2 regions of the Brevibacillus sp. FSL K6-2834 genome follow, and region 2 is predicted to be linked to the other one. Evidence: a T-box and tRNA genes for the amino acid it is inferred to sense, from the RefSeq annotation. Region 2 holds a T-box; the other holds one or more tRNA genes.
What was found. A T-box is a leader RNA that pairs with one kind of tRNA and senses whether it is charged. The one in region 2 lies ahead of NST96_RS09370 (valine--tRNA ligase), so its partner is inferred to be a tRNA-Val.
Positions count from the first base shown of each region.

Region 1 (3,411 bases), 1.9 Mb from region 2:
TTCCTGATCAAGCGGCGAATTTTAGGATGTGTATAGTGCATACCTTGGTCAGAATGAAGAATCGCTTCGGGATGAATATTGCCATCCAGTCGATGAAATAGCCGTTTTAAAGTCCTCTTCACCAAAGAGAGCTCCAGGGAAGAGGAGAGATAGTGGGCTAAAATCTGTTTCGTTGCTCCATCTTTGACTACCGAAAGGTTGGCACATTGACCATTACCGTAATACATATACGTAATATCTGTGAGCAGTACTCGTTCAGGTTCTCCTTGATCAAACTGACGTTGTAACAGATTTGGACATGTTTTATGCTCTTGTATTGCTTTGGCCAATTTTCGATACGGATTTGCTTGTCGAATCGTAGCCACAAGCTTATACTTTCTCATTAATCGACGGATCTTTTTATGGTTCATGATCACGCCGCTTTCACGCTCAAGTCGCATTTTGATAACTAATGCTCCTGCCTTGCCACGGAGAGCGTAAAAGTGCTCCCTGATAAGCTTGATGTCGACCTCGTCTGCATCCTCACGTAGTTGTCGAGTTTCCTCGGCACGAAGCCAACGGTAATAGCCGCTCGCACTAACGTTTGCCATTTTACACAGGTAGCGGGTCATAAAATGCAGGTTGTATTGACGTAAGGTATTGTTGATGATTTGATAGCGCTCGGAGGGGGTTAAGGCTTCCTCAGCATCTTCTGCTTTTCGAGCGCATCGAGCTTTTTTAGAAACTCGTTTTCCGCCTCTAGCAGTTTGATGCGTGCTTCCGCACGTTTCAATTTTTCCTCCGCAGAAAGCTCTCCGGTCGGCCTTCTACCCGAGCTTCCCTTTCCGCGACGTTCTTCTAAAAGTCCTTCCTCACCGTGAGTCGTGAACGTGTTACGCCAACGCTTCAGACAATGTTTTGGTTTCTTGTGGCCAATGACGTCTAGGTCAAAGCCTGCTTTACGGAAGATTTCCATTGGGGTGTACCCTTCCTCATATGCCTTTACAGCAGCAATCTTAAATTCCGGTGCATACGTGATACTTTTGGCCGTTACGTGCATCACATTCGGGTTTAGCTCCAATTGTTTGATCTCATGTTCCGTAAAAAGCTTTGAAGTTCCTCTGGTTTTGCCCATTAATTTATACCTCGCCCATTTCTAATAAATTGATTAAAACACAAATGACCCGCAAGAGGGACACTTTTTTAAAGTGTCCCTCTTGCGGGTCACAGTTCAAGGGGGTTATAAAAACTATTCTCTTAATTGTCTCTTTACGCAAACAAGAGCCAAGAATGTGCATTCCACAGTGCAGGCGTAATTTAGTATCCTACTAGGTTCGGTAGTTGGCCCTCTTGAATGGCAGAAACCATTATTTCATTTTTTAATGGGGAAACAAGCAAAAAGGAAGGCATAAAAAGAAAAAACCCTTAAACAAACACGGGTTCTTTCTTTTGAAGTATGGTGATCCGGACTGGGTTCGAACCAGCGACCCCCACCCTGTCAAGATGGTGCTCTCCCAACTGAGCTACCGGATCATGGGATATTTGCTATTGTGACTTCACCACATACGTTCAATGGTGGGCCCTGTAGGACTCGAACCTACGACCAATCGGTTATGAGCCGACCGCTCTGACCAACTGAGCTAAGGGCCCGAATCGTACCGGACGTCGATCACATGTTTTAATATACAGGATTTCTTTTCCGATTTCAAGAGGAAAAACAAAATTTCTTTCAAAAAATTTTACCACCATCAAAAACCCTGCAAAATCAAGGAGCATCCCGATAGGGATGCCCCTTCACTCCACCTATCAACCAGGCACAACTAAAGGTCACCCAGCCTCATCCACAGCCTTGCCTTCCACTCGAATCTGCCCCGCAGCCAGCACCTCCGACTGCTCCTGCTCATCTCTCAACCGATGAGCCATCCGGCTTGAGGCATTCGCCGCCACGCTCGCGACCAAATCATCCAGGAACGTATGCACTTTTCCACCGGATGTCTTCGTATCCAGCCGCTTGATCACGCCAATCTTATGCTTATCCAAATGTCCAAACGTCGTTACCGCAATGCTCCCGTACCCGAACACCGAACCGAGCGCCAAGGTTTCGTCGCAGCCAAACAAGCCTTCATCGGAGGCGATAATCGACTGCAGCGGCTCGGACAATAGGCCCTTTTCCGCCAATGTATCCAGCTCAATGCCCACGAGGATGGCATGCTGCATTTCCCTTTTCTCCAAAACAGCCTTTACGCTCTCGATGCACGGTTCCATGGTCAGGTCAGGATGATAGGGCGATTGCATCAAATATACGATCTCCGCGATATCCTCTACGCGCACACCGCGCTCTGCCAAACGATCCAATGCGGCTTTTCTGACTTCGCTGCTGTGTACCTGCTTCTTCATGTAAGACAACCCCTTCCACCATTAAGTGAAGTCACCTATGTTACATAGTATCACAAGGTGACAAAATTGCGACAATCTTCGGCCGCAAGGTCGAAACCCACCCTCCATCCAAACCAAGGAGCCGAAAGGCTCCCCACCTCCCCCACTCCCGCAAAAAACACCTCTCCCCCAGACACCCCCAGCCTCTCCAGCCCCCCACACGACTGTATAATACGAAAACCACCCCCAACAATTTCATCCTCCAACACCCACGCCCCAGCAATTCGCCCGCTCTCTTCCCCACAACCCAAAAAGCTATTTTCCTCCCCCTTCCCTTTCTGCTACAGTAAAACCAACACCCCAAAGGAGGACAACGCAGTGGCACTTGACGAACTGATCCTCACCAGCAAACACCTGGGGACGACGGAGCGTCTCCTCGTCTACCTGCCGGAGCGATATTCCCCGCTCTATTCCTATCCGGTCCTGTATGTCCAGGACGGCGACGACTACCTGTCAATGGGACGTCTCGCCACTCTGCTTGAGGAAATGCACCGGGAAAAGGAAATCCCGAATCTCATCTCCGTTTTCCTTCCCGTAGACAAAGAACGCCGCTACGCCCGCTACCACCCGGACGGGGCGGAACACCAAAAGTACCTGCGCTTTCTCGCGGACGAAGTCGTCAGCGCCGTAGACAGCCGCTACTCCACCCACCCGCTGGGCATGGCCCGCACGCTATTGGGCGAGTCTTTGGGAGGCGTCGTCTCGCTGTTTGCAGCGCTCTCCTATCCTCATACCTTCGGCCAGGTGGCCTGCCAGTCCGCCGCTATGGACGCCGCCCTCAACCGCCGGGTGCAGGAGTCCGACTTCCCCGTACCGTTGCATGTCTATCTTGAGGTTGGACTCGAAGAAACGGCGGTAGAGACGAGCCGCGGCACCCTCGATTTGCTCCAGGCCAACGAAGCGCTGCGCGACATTTTGCAAACAAAAACGGTCACCCTGGCCTATGAGACCTTTGCGGGTGACCACACGTGGGGCTATTGGCAAGCCAACCTGCGG
Region 1 is NZ_CP151945.1:3,846,446-3,849,856, forward strand. It holds one part of gene NST96_RS19020 (IS3 family transposase) at 1-730, opposite strand, end outside; one part of gene NST96_RS19020 (IS3 family transposase) at 730-1,114, opposite strand; tRNA gene NST96_RS19025 (tRNA-Val) at 1,437-1,512, opposite strand; tRNA gene NST96_RS19030 (tRNA-Ile) at 1,553-1,629, opposite strand; gene NST96_RS19035 (phosphatidylglycerophosphatase A) at 1,807-2,376, opposite strand; gene NST96_RS19040 (alpha/beta hydrolase-fold protein) at 2,734-3,411, shown strand, end outside.
Region 1: it encodes a tRNA-Val, which carries the amino acid that the T-box ahead of NST96_RS09370 (valine--tRNA ligase) is inferred to sense. The anticodon was not compared.

Region 2 (3,411 bases):
CCATTTGTCCGGTGTGGACAGGTTTCCACTAAGATCGATGTCCTCGTAGCCAAACCCTGTCAGATTCATCAAAGCAAAGCGGGACGCATTCCAAATCTTGTTGGCGAAGTTGCGGTTCGCCTCTACTTTTTCCCAGTAGAAACGCTGGTCGTTACCCGGCGAATTTCCCGTTGCGAGCGTAAAGCGCAGGGCGTCCGCTCCGTACTTCTCGATTACTTCCATCGGGTCAACCCCGTTGCCCAGCGACTTGGACATTTTCCGTCCTTCGGAGTCCCGAATAATGCCGTGAATCAAAACGGTGTCAAACGGATTTTTGCCGGTAAATTCGAGTCCGCTGAAAATCATCCGCGCTACCCAGAAGAAGATGATATCGTAGCCGGTAACCAGTACATTGGTCGGATAGAAGTACTTCATATCCTCTGTCTCTTCCGGCCAGCCCAGCGTCGAGAATGGCCAGAGGGCCGAGGAGAACCAGGTGTCGAGAACGTCCTGATCCTGCACTAGCTGATGGCTGTGGCAGTGCGGGCACTCACCTGCATCTTCGCGGGAAACGATGGTCTCGCCGCAATCCTGGCAGTACCAGGCCGGAATCCGGTGGCCCCACCAGAGCTGGCGGGAGATGCACCAATCGCGGATATTCTCGATCCAGCGCAGGTAGTTTGTCTTGAAGCGCTCCGGCACGAATTTGACACTGTCCTCGCTGTACGCGTTGGCAATCGCCGCATCTGCCAGGGGCTGCATTTTGACAAACCACTGGGTGGACAGATACGGTTCAACGACGGCATCGCTGCGTTCACTGTGTCCAACCTGATGGATGTGCTCCTCGATCTTGAACATGACGCCTTGTTCGGTCAAGTCCTTGATGATTTGCTTGCGGCACTCAAAACGGTCCAGCCCTTTATAGCCAGCCGCATTTTCGTTCATCGTCCCTGATTCGTCCATGACGACGATTTGCGGAAGCTGATGTCTTTGACCGAGCTCAAAGTCGTTCGGGTCATGGGCCGGTGTAATTTTTACGGCACCGGAACCAAACTCAGGGTCTACATAGTCATCTGCCACGATCGGAATTTCCCGGCCAACGATCGGCAGAATGACGGTTTTGCCGATCAGATGCTTGTAACGCTCGTCTTCGGGATGAACGGCTACTGCCGTATCACCAAGCATGGTTTCCGGACGCGTCGTCGCCACTTCGATGTAGCCGCTTCCGTCTGCCAATGGGTAGCGCATGTGATGCAGGGCGCCCTTTACTTCTTTATAGATGACCTCGATATCGGACAGGGCCGTGCGGGCAGCAGGGTCCCAGTTGATAATCCGATTGCCGCGGTAAATGAGTCCTTTTTCATACAGACGTACAAATACCTCGCGAACGGCACGGGAAAGTCCTTCGTCCATCGTAAAGCGCTCGCGCGAGTAATCAAGGGCAAGACCGAGCTTTTCCCATTGCTCGCGAATATGCTCGGCGTAGATGTGCTTCCATTCCCACACCTTCTCGAGGAATTTTTCACGTCCCAGATCGTGACGGGAGATGCCTTCCTCGCGCAGCGTCGCTTCTACACGAGCTTGCGTCGCGATACCGGCGTGGTCCATTCCCGGCAAAAACAGCGCACTGTATCCCTGCATGCGCTTGGTTCGGGTGATGATGTCCTGCAGTGTCGTGTCCAGGGCATGGCCCAGGTGCAGCTTTCCCGTTACGTTTGGCGGCGGGATAACGATTGTAAACGGACGTTTCTGGGGGTCTCTCTCTGCTTTGAAAAAGCCTTTTTCGATCCAGTACGGATACCATTTGGATTCGGCTGCCTTTGGATCGTAGTTTTTCGGCAGCAGCTGATCAATGTCATTGGTCGCTTGTTGATTCGACATGGCAATGCCTCCTTAAGAAAATAAAAAAACCTTCCATCCCAAAGGACGAAAGGATTGTTTCGCGGTACCACCTTTGTTAATGCAAGCCTTCGCATCCATTGCCGAAGTGCCGCATTCACTCTGACAAGATAACGGTTGTTAGCCGGTCGCGGCTACAGCACAAAATATGTGCATTCACCGAAACAACTCCCGGGCGACCTTCGACCAATCCCTTCCTTAGAGAATCTCGCAGCTACTGATTCTCCTCTCTGCCAAGGCGTCCTGGTCTACTCTTCCCGTTCACAGCAATCACTTTGTTTCATTTCATGTCAATCGTATTATATACAATCCAGGTGCAGCCCGTCAAACCCGGTTTCACCTGGCTAATTCACGGTGATTCCGAGCGCTTCCGCAAATCCAAGGACGTGCAGGATGTCCATTATTTCTTCGCGTACATTGATGATCTCTACCCGCTTTCCCAAAGCGAGCAAATCTTTCGTCGTAAAAAACAGATTGCCGATGCCGGAAGAATCGACGAACGTCACATCCCGAAAATCAACCGTAACCGAGCCGTTTCTTTCTCCGTATTCGCGCAATAGATTGCCGACCTTGTCACCTACAGCCATGTCCAATTCACCGGCAAAGTAAAGGGTAGCCTGTCCGTTCGTTTCTGTTGCCTGGAAGTCCATGCACACATACTCCTCTCACGCTTTCATTCTTTATTTATGTAACGAATTACCCCGTTATCAAGTTACCCAAGTTTTTCTATTTCCAAACATCGGAATTAACCGATCATACACTCTAAAATCAACCTCGTACCAGATGGAGAGGTGCCCAGACATACCCGGTCGCAAAACTGGAGCATGGCGTGAAAGCCAACCCCCAGCGAATGCTTGCTCGAGTAGCCTTGTCGCAGTGTCGCTCTCGGCAGCTCCTCCAGGAGAATTCCGTTCCCGTGATCATGTACAATGACACGTACTGTATTTTCCGCAGATGCGAGGTGGATGGTCACGGTCCCGCCGGTGCCATGCTTCAACGTATTCGTCGCCGCTTCATTGACAGCCACGACATACTGGAACTTCCGCTTTTCCTCTACCTGGAGCGCATCCATGATCCGCCTGCACTCCGTTCTGAGGAATGCCAGGTCTTCCGCCGACTGGATCAACACCGTTGCCAGCTTCAGTCCGTCTTCGGCCAGTACCGTCAACTCCGCATCTGTCAATAAAACAAGCTTGTCCTGGGTGACTGCCCCCAAGACCTGCTTGTACATGTCCCATTCTTTTTGCTGGCGCCGACGCTCTTCGGCAATGGCCTCTGTCACATCGATCAACGCCAGTCCACAGGTCTGATCCGGCAGAGGGGAGGCATACATTTCGTACATCTTGCTGCCATCGGACGAGACCAGCTGCTCCCTTACAGAAGTGCCGCTCTTTATGGCCTCTAGAGCTACTCGCCTCATGTCCCCTTCCATCAATTCTTCTGTCCGCTGGGCTCCAATCGGTCTTATGTCTCCATTCTCCATTACGTACAAGTAAATGCTCTGCACCTGACGCAAGATAGAGAGCTTTTGCA
Region 2 is NZ_CP151945.1:1,904,163-1,907,573, reverse strand. It holds gene NST96_RS09370 (valine--tRNA ligase) at 1-1,860, opposite strand, end outside; T-box leader at 1,899-2,152, opposite strand; gene NST96_RS09365 (STAS domain-containing protein) at 2,223-2,528, opposite strand; gene NST96_RS09360 (ATP-binding protein) at 2,624-3,411, opposite strand, start outside.